Regions from separate parts of the Caballeronia sp. KNU42 genome, predicted to be linked through region 2. Evidence: predicted binding sites of a transcription regulator. Region 2 holds the regulator's gene; the other holds the start of a gene.

Region 1 (5,586 bases), 2.0 Mb from region 2:
GATACCCAACTGGTTGCGCCGGTGCGTGTGGGGCGTGGTGCGTCCATCGCGGCCGGGACGACCGTCTGGAAGGATGTCGCGGAAGACCAGCTCGTGCTGAACGAAAAAACTCAGGTCAGTAAGAGCGGTTACGTACGGCCGACAAAAAAGAAAGCTTGAACAATCAGACGGCTCAGTCATGTGCTTGAGCGCGCGCCCTGGTGGCGAGCGCCGGGCGATTTCGAGCGATTCAAAAACAATCTGGAAAGGACGACGCCATGTGCGGAATTGTCGGCGCGGTTGCGCAACGTAACATCGTATCGGTGCTGGTCGAAGGTCTGAGGCGGCTGGAATATCGCGGCTACGATTCCTGCGGCGTCGCTGTCTTGGCCGTTGGCGAACCGAAGCGCGCGCGCAGCGTCGCGCGCGTGGCCGATCTCGCCGATCAGGTCCGCGATACGCATCTGGAAGGCGCAACCGGCATTGCGCATACTCGATGGGCGACGCACGGCGCACCCGTCACCGACAACGCGCATCCGATTTTTTCGCGTAACGAACTGGCGCTGGTGCATAACGGGATCATCGAGAACTACGAGACCTTGCGGACCATGCTGCGCGGGAAGGGCTACGAGTTTGTATCGCAGACGGACACCGAGGTCATCGCGCATTTGATCCACAGCATGTATCGCGGCGATCTGTTCCAGACCATGCGCGATGCCGTGAAGGAATTGCATGGCGCGTACGCCATTGCCGTGATTCACAAGGATCAGCCCCATACGGTGGTCGGCGCGCGGCAGGGGTCGCCGCTGGTGGTGGGTGTGGGCGATGGCGAGAACTTCCTCGCCTCCGATGCGCTCGCGCTCGCCGGCAGCACCGATCGTTTTGCGTTCCTCGATGAAGGCGATGTGGTCGAGATTACGCTGGACGGCGTGAAGATTGTCGATCGCGATGGAATGCCTGCCGAGCGTGAAGTGCGCGTGGTCGCGGCGTATGGCGGCGCGGTTGAACTTGGGCCGTATCGGCATTTCATGCAGAAGGAAATCTTCGAGCAGCCGCGTGCGATCACCGACACGATTCCCCAAACCGATCGTTTCTCCGCCGATTTGTTCGGGTCGGACGCGGCAGAGGTTTTCGCGGATATCGATAGCGTGCTCATTCTTGCTTGCGGCACGAGTTCGTATGCGGGCATGACGGCGAAGTACTGGCTTGAATCGGTTGCGAAGATTCCCACGCAAGTGGAGATTGCGAGTGAGTATAGGTATCGAGAGTCGGTGCCGAATCCACGGGCTTTGGTCGTGGTGATTTCGCAATCGGGTGAAACTGCGGACACGTTGGCTGCTTTGAAACACGCGCAAGGGCTGGGGCATAAACATACGCTCGCGGTTTGCAATGTGGCTTCCAGCGCGATGGTTCGGCTGACGAAGCTCGCGTTCTTGACGCATGCGGGGACTGAGATTGGGGTGGCTTCGACTAAGGCATTTACGACGCAGTTGGTGGGGATGTTTGTGTTGGCCGTTACGCTTGGGACGTTGCGTGGGCATGTGAGTGAAAAGCAGGAAACGGATTATCTGACGCAGTTGCGGCATTTGCCGGCGGCGCTAAATAGCGTGCTGGCGCTGGAGCCGCAGATCATCGCCTGGTCGGAGGAGTTTTCACGCAAGGAGAATGCGCTGTTTCTCGGGCGTGGACTGCATTATCCGATCGCACTTGAAGGCGCGTTGAAGCTTAAGGAGATCTCGTATATTCATGCGGAAGCTTATCCGGCCGGCGAGTTGAAGCATGGGCCTTTGGCGTTGGTGACTGAGGCGATGCCGGTGGTGACGGTTGCGCCTAATGACACGCTGCTGGAGAAGCTTAAGTCGAATATGCAGGAAGTTCGGGCGCGAGGGGGCGAGCTTTATGTTTTCGCGGATTCGGATACTCGGATTGTCAGCGAGGATGGGATTCACGTAATTCGGATGCCTGAGCATTATGGTTTGCTATCGCCGATTCTTCATGTTGTGCCGCTGCAGTTGCTGGCTTATCACACGGCTTGTGCTAGAGGGACGGATGTGGATAAGCCCAGGAATTTGGCGAAGAGTGTGACGGTGGAGTGAGGGGATTTTGGAAGAGCAAAGCCGATGGTTCGTGACAGTAAAGTTGCGAACGGTAAATTCAGATTGAAATGCTTGGTCCGTGACAATAAAGTTGCGAACTGAACAATAAAGTTGCGAACTAAGCGAGGGATCGAAACAATAAAGTTGCGAACCAATATAGAGCATCTGTCAAATCGTGTGGGGCGTCAGCGATCTTTGCCCCCCCTTGAAATAAACGCCGTTTTAACCGTGACGAATCGCAAAAGTATCTCCGGTGCTAGATGGGAGTGATCCTTTGCGGTATCTGGCGAAGTCGGTGGCGGTGGTGTGGGAGCGGTCGCTCCCAGTTGGCGATGTGCCGAGTTGCATTAGTTTCGGGTACGAGACCTCAATTAGGTTTGGTTACGGGTGCTCTCATTAGCGGCTGAGCCTTACCTGACAAGGCGTAACCAGAATTAATGACAAAGGGGCGCTGGAGCACTTTCCAGCGCCCCTTTTTTGCGATTGCCCTCAGATTCTTGCTTTGCGTGTCGTCGCAGCACACCATGCCCGAGATGTTCGCTGGAGATGTGCGTTCCTTGTCCTGTTCTAAAAACCTTGCTGGTATTGGCCGGGAGCACTTTCTCGGAACTCTTCGGCCGGCGCATAGGCCGCGCCTATTTCCTGCTATCACTCAATCATATTTACTCATCCACTGTATAAATATACAGTGCCGGTCTCTATACTGCTAAGGCACCTGACGCGAATGCGTGGTCCATTTTTCTCTCGTTTGTCACATGGAAGCATTCGGACAAACGCGACCACATGACGAAAGTATGGCTATTCCGTAGCAGCCGCAGGAAGCTCGATAAAATCGCAAACTAATTGAGAGGTCGAACAATGAGCGGCGGGCAAAGCAAGATTGAGTGGACGGAGCGCACGTGGAACCCGACTGTGGGTTGCACGAAAATCTCCAAGGGCTGCAAAAACTGCTACGCCGAAGGCATGGCGAAGCGTCTGCACGCCATGGGGACTCCAGGCTATGAAAATGGCTTCAAGCTGACCGTTCTGCCCAACCGCTTGGACGAGCCGCTGAAGCGGAAAAGCCCGACGGTCTACTTCGTCAACTCAATGTCGGACCTGTTCCATCGCTCCGTGTCGGACGCCTACATCACGCAGGTGTTCGATTCGATTCGAGCGTGCCCTCAGCACACCTTTCAGATACTCACGAAGCGCGCAGAGCGCTTGGCGTCCTATTGCAGCCGCCGAGAGATGCCAGCGAATGCTTGGCTTGGTGTGACCGTCGAGGACCGCCGGCACGGCCTACCAAGAATCGACGAGCTGCGCCGCGTGGAAGGCGGCGTTCGCTTCTTGTCCGTCGAGCCGCTACTCGAGGACTTGGGCACCCTAAATCTCGAGAAAATTGATTGGGTAATTGTCGGCGGGGAATCTGGCCCGAAGGCACGCCCGATGCACGAAGCCTGGGTGCAGAACGTCAAGGTTCAGTGCGAGGAGCGAGGCGTGAAGTTCTTCTTCAAGCAATGGGGCACGTGGGGGAGCGACGGCGTGCGCCGCTCCAAGACAGCCAACGGCCGGCTTCTTGAAGGGCGCACCTGGGACGATATGCCCGAACGAGGTCTGCTAACCTGACCGCGCCGGCTCAGGTGAACCGCAGTTGCGGGGAGTATTCGATGATGTCGGTCGGCCGATACAGCTTCGACGGTCGCCGCGCTCGGTCTTCTTTGTTCGACACTGCGATGGTGCCTGCGGCGTGCAGGCTACGGAGCACCTTCTGCAGACGAGCTTCGTCCGCGATTGTGTTCGAGATATTTCCCGTGAACAGTTGCGCGACCGAGACAGGTTGCTGCTGACTGGACAATACGCGACCGAGGTCGTCGGTTAGCGTCTCAATACAGCGTTGCTCACCACTTTTATCGAACAGAAGTGACGACTGGCCGTTGTATTCCTCATCGCGCTTCGGGTCATAGCCAAGGATAAAAAGCCCTGGTTCAAGCTCATGTCCGAACTCGCTTGAGTGGTCCCAATGCAGTGACTTCATGACGTCGTGCGCCTTATAGCGCTGCGACAGATGCACGAGCCAGTAGCTCCAAGGGTTCGCTGCGTTAGGGCGGACAAAGAACAACGTCATGAACGGCGCGCCCGTCTCCTCCTTAATGCCATGCGCGACGTATCTTTGCAGCGATGCCCGGCCATGCTCCGCCTTGATTTGTCCGAGGTGCTCCCATGGGATGTAGCCTTCGAGGTCAACGCCGCGGACGGCCTTCCGATTCGTTTCTCTGTCACTGATGTACGTAAGCAGGGAATCGACGTTGAAGGTCATGATGACCTCGGCACCTGGTAGCTCCGACATCAACCATCGAAGCGCGCTCATCGGTATGGCGTTGTAGCTGTACTGGTCGAGCAGAAAGATGGAGCGAAAGCCACCGCGACGCTGTTTGATTCGCGCGACTATTCCGGGCAATTCGTCTACGAAACTCGCATTCCGGATGGTCGTTCGCTGATAATCCATGTCAGCGATGACCCCTTCCGCGCGCCGCTTATCAATGTGTTCACGCAGATACCTTGCTGACTCTCGCCGTTTCTCGATGAAGAAGAACTCGGCGTCGACCTCGCGTTCCGTAACTTTGCGACCAACATTTATGCTGGCGCGAGCCGCGTGCGTCGCGCGCATCATCAAAGGTGGCGTTCCATCGACCGATATGCCGGCTTCGCTGATGTACTCCCCTCCGCCCGCGAAACCATCGACCAATGACAAAGTCAGCTTTGGAATAATGGCCTGAGACATCACCGTTTCAATGTATTTCTGAACGTAGCTTTCGACAATCGAGTGCTTTACGGCACTGTGCTGGTCGAGAATCGGCGGCGGCTTCCCGACTTGCCAGAGATACTTATCTTTTGACTTTGCCATCAGCTGTGTTATGTGGCCCTTGGTCTGTCGAAAGATTATCAGGTTTTAGTAAATATTTCGAAATCACGGCATACTATTTAATCTCCCCATTGAGCCGCAGAAAACGGGACACAAAGCGTGAACAGCAAACAGGAACACGAGGTTGCTGTCGACCCTGCCGATGGTTTGCCGGTCATGAAGGTTGGCGCCTGGTCGGAAGACAAGCACGTGGCACTTTCGCGCTACATCGACTCCGCCCGTATGGCGCGTGCGAAGTGGCCTTACGCCTCGTTCATCGACCTCTTCTCGGGTCCTGGGCGCGTAATGAACCGTGATTCAAAAACCATCTCGGACGGTGGAGTGTTAGCGGCATGGCGCATATCGGAGAAGGGTGGCGCTCCGTTCAACGAGATTTACATCGGCGATGCGGACGCGGACAGCGTGGAAGCATGCGCGACGCGCCTTCGCTCCGCCGGCGCCAATGTCCGAGCATGCGTAGGTAAAGCATCTGTGACCGTCGACTGGGTGCTCGACGCACTGCCGAAGGGATTGCACTTCGCGTTCCTCGACCCGTTCAACATCGAGCACCTGGACTTCGAGATTATCCGCAAGCTGTCCGCTCGGCCGAATATCGACATCCTGATT
Region 2 (5,586 bases):
AGTCGTATTGTTCGAGCTTCGTGATGATCAGCAGCGACGTGATTTCGGACTTCATCGGCACATTGCCCGCGATGAAAATGACGGAGCCGTATTCGCCCAACGCACGCGCGAACGCGAGCGCAAAACCGGTCAGGATCGCGGGAAACAGCGACGGCAGCACCACGCGGCGAAATGTCAGCCAGCGCGTGGCGCCAAGGCACGCAGCCGCTTCTTCCTGCTCGCGCTCGAAATCTTCCAGCACGGGCTGCACGGTACGCACCACGAACGGCAAGCCGATGAACGTCAGCGCCACGAGCACGCCCAACGGCGTGAACGCCACCTTGATGCCGAGCGGCGCGAGAAACTGGCCGATCCAGCCATTGGGCGCATACACCGCGGCAAGCGCGATGCCGGCAACAGAAGTCGGCAATGCAAACGGCAGATCGACGACGGCGTCCACCACGCGCTTGAACGGGAAGGTGTAGCGCACGAGCACCCACGCGACCAGGAAGCCGAACACGGCATTGATCAGCGCGCCACCGAGAGCCGCGGTAAACGTCAGCCGATACGACGCCATCACGCGCGGCGAGGTGACCGCGCGCACGAACGTCGCCCAGTCGAGCGTGGCCGTCTTGGCAAACGTCGCGGCAAGCGGAATCAGCACCACGAGGCTCAAATACGCCACCGTGATGCCGAGCGTCAGGCCGAAGCCCGGCAGTGCGCTGGGCTTGCGGAAAGTGAAGGTCGTCATGCGTGAATCATCCAGTTCCGGCGCGCCGCGGGGACGGCGCTTCGGGGTCGAGCATCGGGTTGGTTTCAAGGCCGTCTATGCGGCCGTAGTGTTATTTCAGCTTCTTTACGACGACAGCATCGCGAGCGCGTGAGCGCCGGCGATGCTGCCCTTCAAGCCGCCACGCTTACTGCGGCTGATAGATCGAATCGAACACGCCTCCATCGGCGAAATGCGTCTTTTGCGCCTTGGTCCAGCCACCAAAGGAGTCATCGATGGTGTAAAGCTTGATCTTCGGAAACTGCTTCGTCAGCGCAGCGGGAACTGCCGTGGAACGCGGCCGATAGAAGTTACGCGCCGCGATCTCCTGACCTTCCTCGCTATACAGATACTTGAGGTACGCCTCAGCCAGCTTGCGCGTGCCATGACGATCAACCACCTTGTCGACAACCGCCACTGGCGGCTCAGCCAAAATGCTCACCGACGGCACCACGATTTCGAACTTGTCCGAGCCAAATTCCTTCAGCGACAGGAACGCCTCGTTTTCCCACGCGATCAGCACGTCGCCCTGCCCGCGCTGCACAAAGCTGGTGGTGGCTCCCCGAGCGCCGGAATCCAGCACGCCGGCGTTTTTGTAGAGCTTGGTCACGAAGTCCTTGGCGGTCGTCTCGTTGCCTCCCGGCAGATGTTCTGCATACGCCCAGGCCGCGAGGTAGTTCCAGCGCGCGCCGCCCGACGTCTTCGGATTAGGCGTCACGATGGACACACCCGGCTTGAGCAGGTCCGGCCAGTCCTTGATCTGCTTCGGGTTACCTTTCCGCACGAGGAACACGATCGTCGATGTGTACGGCGACGCGTTGTCCGGCAAGCGCTTCTGCCAGTCCTGGGCAACGAGGCCCTTGGCTGCGAGCGCATCGATGTCGTAGGCGAGCGCCAGCGTCACCACATCCGCCTGCAAGCCGTCGAGAACCGAGCGCGCCTGACCGCCGGAGCCGCCATGCGATTGCTTGAACGTGACGGTTTCACCCGTTTCAGCCTTCCATTTCTTGCCGAAAGCCTGATTGAAGTCTTGGTACAACTCACGCGTCGGGTCGTACGACACGTTCAGGAACGACGTGTCGGCATGCGCCATCGAGACCGTTCCCGCAATCATCCCGGTCGCCGACGCTGCCCCGATCACCGCCGTGGCAAACAGCTTCCGTGCACGTGCGCCCCACCCCGAATTCCGACTCAGCATTGCCCCGTTCCCCGTCTTATGTGTTTGAGCAGCCGAGTCTATCGACGAGCTTTCATTATTAAAAATAATTGTTATTCATTCTTTTAGATCAAAAAGTGCTAATGAAGGCTGGAAGCGGCGTTGCGGCCATCAAACGGGCGTTGGAGCACCCTGTTTTCGGGTGCTGTGTGGTTCTGACGACGTCGAACTTAAAGTAAAGCTTGAAATGCGCCGAATACTGTATAAAACTACAGGCATCTGTTCATCCATACAGTGGACGACCGGCCATAAAAGGGGCAACCGCACGTGACCAAATTGAGCAAACTGACTGCGCGGCAGCAAGAAGTTTTCGAACTGATCCAGCGCGCGATCGAACGCACGGGGTTTCCGCCCACGCGCGCCGAGATCGCGGCCGAACTTGGTTTTAGCTCCGCCAACTCCGCCGAAGAGCATCTCCGGGCGCTGGCGCGTAAAGGGGTGATCGAACTGGCCGCGGGTTCATCGCGCGGCATTCGCCTGCTGACCAATGGCGGCCTTGAAGACGCGCCTCATCAGTTCACGTTGCCACACGCCAGCATCATGCAACTGTCCTTGCCGCTGGTCGGGCGCGTGGCGGCCGGTAGCCCGATCCTCGCGCAGGAACACATCTCCCAGCATTACGCCTGCGACCCGGCGTTGTTCTCCAGCAAACCGGACTATCTGTTGAAAGTGCGCGGGCTTTCCATGCGCGACGCAGGCATCTTCGACGGTGACTTGCTCGCCGTGCAAAAAAAAAACGAGGCGAAGGACGGGCAGATCGTGGTGGCGCGACTCGGTGACGACGTCACGGTCAAACGCTGGAAACGTCATCCAGATGGCGTTGAACTGATTGCGGAAAATCCTGATTACGAGAACATCTTCGTAGCGTCAGGCAGTGAAGACTTTGCGTTGGAAGGTATTGCGGTCGGGTTGATTCGTTCCGGCGAGCTTTGATTTCTGTTTTGATTTCTGATTGGTAGCGCGGCGGCGGGTGTTTCGGGAGTTTTCTGTCATTCCGCCCCAGCCGCGCTGCGCTTGAATTCCTGCCCTATAAAGCGTGACGGACATCGCATCCGCGATGAACCGGCGCGCGCCCTATTGTCATCAGTGATCGGTTATCGGAGAAACATCATGGAACGATTCGCCCGGCTGTTTTCTGCTTCTTTCTTATCTGCATCGTTCGCGCCGACAGCACGCGCGCCCCTTTCGTTTCGGCAATTCCGCGAGTTCGGCCGTTTGCGGCATCTGCGCTCGCTGATCTCCTGCAAGACGCAAAAGCCGGCTGACACCCCGGACCTCTTCGACGAACTGCCCGTCCTGCCCTCGCGGCAGCCGGCGTTCGCCCGGGTATCGCTGAGTGCATCGGTGCATACGCAGGCCGAGCAGCGTGCGCCGGTTCGGGTTTATCGCGGAGAGTCGCGGGTCATCATGGTCGGTAATATCGAAGCGGTGTCGCGCATGATCGACCGCTGCATCGACGACGAGCGTGCAGGTGTAGAAAGCGGATTGCTCGCCTGAGTTTAAAAACGATTTACAGCGATAAACGCAGGGATAATTCTGACGCCGTAGCGGTCCATCTGAGAGTTGAGTCGTCTTTGACCTCAACGCTCGCATTCGAGCCGCATCAACCTCTCAGTTAAAAGGCGCCTTAGCGTATGTCCCGCACCAGCAGATCCATTGTCATTGCGTTGTTGGTAGTTGTCATCGTCGCGGTACTCGGTGTGATCTATGCGTCGCCGTATATCGCGCTCGATCGGTTGAAACGCGCCGCCGACGCGCGTGACGCTCAAACCGTCAATCAGTATGTCGATTTTCCTCTGCTGCGTGGAAGCCTGAAGGATCAGGTCGGGCAGTTGCTGACCCGAAGGATCGATATACAGAAGAGCGGCAATCCGTTAGCAATGATCGGCGCCATGATTGGCGCGGCGTTGATCGGCCCGCTGGTCGATTCGTATGCAACGCCCGACGGCGTGGCGGCAATTCTCAATGGCATACCGCCAAAGGGTGATCCGGGCGAGAAACCGCCGGTTGCGCCCGAGTCGAGCGGCGCTGTGGTGGCAGTTCCCGGAACCGCGCCGGCGCAGCCGCCTGCGCCTGCCGTCGCTTCACCGTCCGCACCGAAACCGCCGCCCCAAACCACGGCGGGGTATCGAAGCTTCGATACTTTCGCGGTGAATTACCAGCATGGAACCGGCGATGCGCGCTATTCAGCCATTCTCAGGCGCTACGGGTTGTTCTCGTGGAAACTGGTCGCAGTGGAGTTGAATAACGACTAGGCGATCGGGATCGGCTCTACCGCAACAACACGGGCCTGTGCACCGAGTTGTTGCGGGCTGAGAGCGGCACCGGCTTGGCCGCCTGCTGCTCTCAGCGCGCCCTCACGCATCAAACACTAGCCTCGGCTTTCACAGGCTTCGCTGCATGCGCGGCGTCTTCCTGCTCCGCCGATGTGCCCGTCGGTGACACCGCCACCAAAATGCTGCAGGACACCCGATCCATCAGCGGCGTGTTGCCCGAGCCCATCCACCAGCGCGCCAAGCCCGTGCGGCACCGATGCCCCACCACCACCAGATCCACCTGCAAGCTCTGGGCGAGCCCGGCAATTTCATCGATAGGATGGCCGAACGCAAAGTGTCCCTGCGCCGGAACGCCCCGCTCCGTCAGCCATTCCACGCCTTCACGCAGGATGTCGCGGGCGGCGTCTTCGAAACGGCCGCACGCCATATCGGTGAGAAGCCCGGCGCTTTGGGCGATGCTGGAACGCATGTCGACAACGGCGAGCACATGCGTTTCGGCTTTCAGGTCGAGCGCCAGATTCGCGCCGTCACGTAACGCCTTGCGCCCTTCGCGAGAGCCGTCGTAACACAACAGGATTTTTCGATAGCTCGCCATGGTGGTTCTCCGCGCTGCACAAAAGCAGCAAAGGGCATCAAAAAAACGGTCGTCATAGTCTTGCAGATTCTGCCCCGTGAGCCGGGCGGGCGACAAAACCCGGGCCGCGTTGCCTTCATGATGGTGCGTCGCTGAAACGGTGGCAACGATGGAAAACGCTAATGCGGCCGGCTTGCTCGCGAAACGCCAAGCGGACACCGTGCCAGGTACGTGAATCCCTTGCTGGACGGGCCTTCCGGTCATTGATTCAAACTTCTCGAAGGAGTCCGGCGACCGCGAAATAGCCCGCGTGCGCGGCCGCAGTGCACTTCAAACAGAGGGACGCGCCTCGTTGGTGCAATCGATTAAACTAGTTAGCTTGTCTTGAGACCCGACTCCAGACCCGCTACCGACCCAATACCTGAGCCCTGAGTTTGCGCATGTCAGATGCAGCAGTGTTACCCGGCGATACGACCCGCACGAGCGCCGTCGGGCCGAAGCCGGCGATCGAATTTATCGACGTCGAAAAGCATTACGGTGACAAGACGGTCGTCAACGGCCTGTCTTTTCACGTCCAACCCGGCGAGTGTTTCGGCCTGCTCGGCCCCAACGGCGCCGGTAAAACGACCACGCTCAAAATGCTGCTTGGCCTGACTGCGCCGGATGCGGGCACGATCTGTCTCGTCGACGAACCTATTCCGTCACGCGCCCGCTACGCCCGTCGCCGAGTCGGTGTCGTGCCGCAATTCGACAACCTCGATCCCGACTTCAC

What was found. Region 2 encodes LexA, which represses DNA repair genes until DNA is damaged. Its sites were predicted from a motif close to ACTGTATNNNNATACAGT; they were not measured.
Region 1: ACSOSP_RS12520 (DUF5131 family protein) is a predicted target of LexA. The motif match lies at 2,748-2,765, and genes of this name have one in related genera.

What each region holds. Positions count from the first base shown of each region.
Region 1 covers NZ_CM132388.1:2,784,762-2,790,347, reverse strand. Annotated here, with positions in the region: gene glmU (bifunctional UDP-N-acetylglucosamine diphosphorylase/glucosamine-1-phosphate N-acetyltransferase GlmU) at 1-159, shown strand, start outside; gene glmS (glutamine--fructose-6-phosphate transaminase (isomerizing)) at 258-2,075, shown strand; gene ACSOSP_RS12520 (DUF5131 family protein) at 2,934-3,683, shown strand; gene ACSOSP_RS12515 (three-Cys-motif partner protein TcmP) at 3,694-4,962, opposite strand; gene tcmP (three-Cys-motif partner protein TcmP) at 5,080-5,586, shown strand, end outside.
Region 2 covers NZ_CM132388.1:502,752-508,337, reverse strand. Annotated here, with positions in the region: gene cysT (sulfate ABC transporter permease subunit CysT) at 1-730, opposite strand, end outside; gene ACSOSP_RS02205 (hypothetical protein) at 729-863, shown strand; gene ACSOSP_RS02200 (sulfate ABC transporter substrate-binding protein) at 897-1,946, opposite strand; gene lexA (transcriptional repressor LexA) at 2,241-2,897, shown strand; gene ACSOSP_RS02190 (hypothetical protein) at 3,075-3,461, shown strand; gene ACSOSP_RS02185 (DUF2939 domain-containing protein) at 3,599-4,219, shown strand; gene ACSOSP_RS02180 (universal stress protein) at 4,329-4,835, opposite strand; gene nodI (nodulation factor ABC transporter ATP-binding protein NodI) at 5,255-5,586, shown strand, end outside.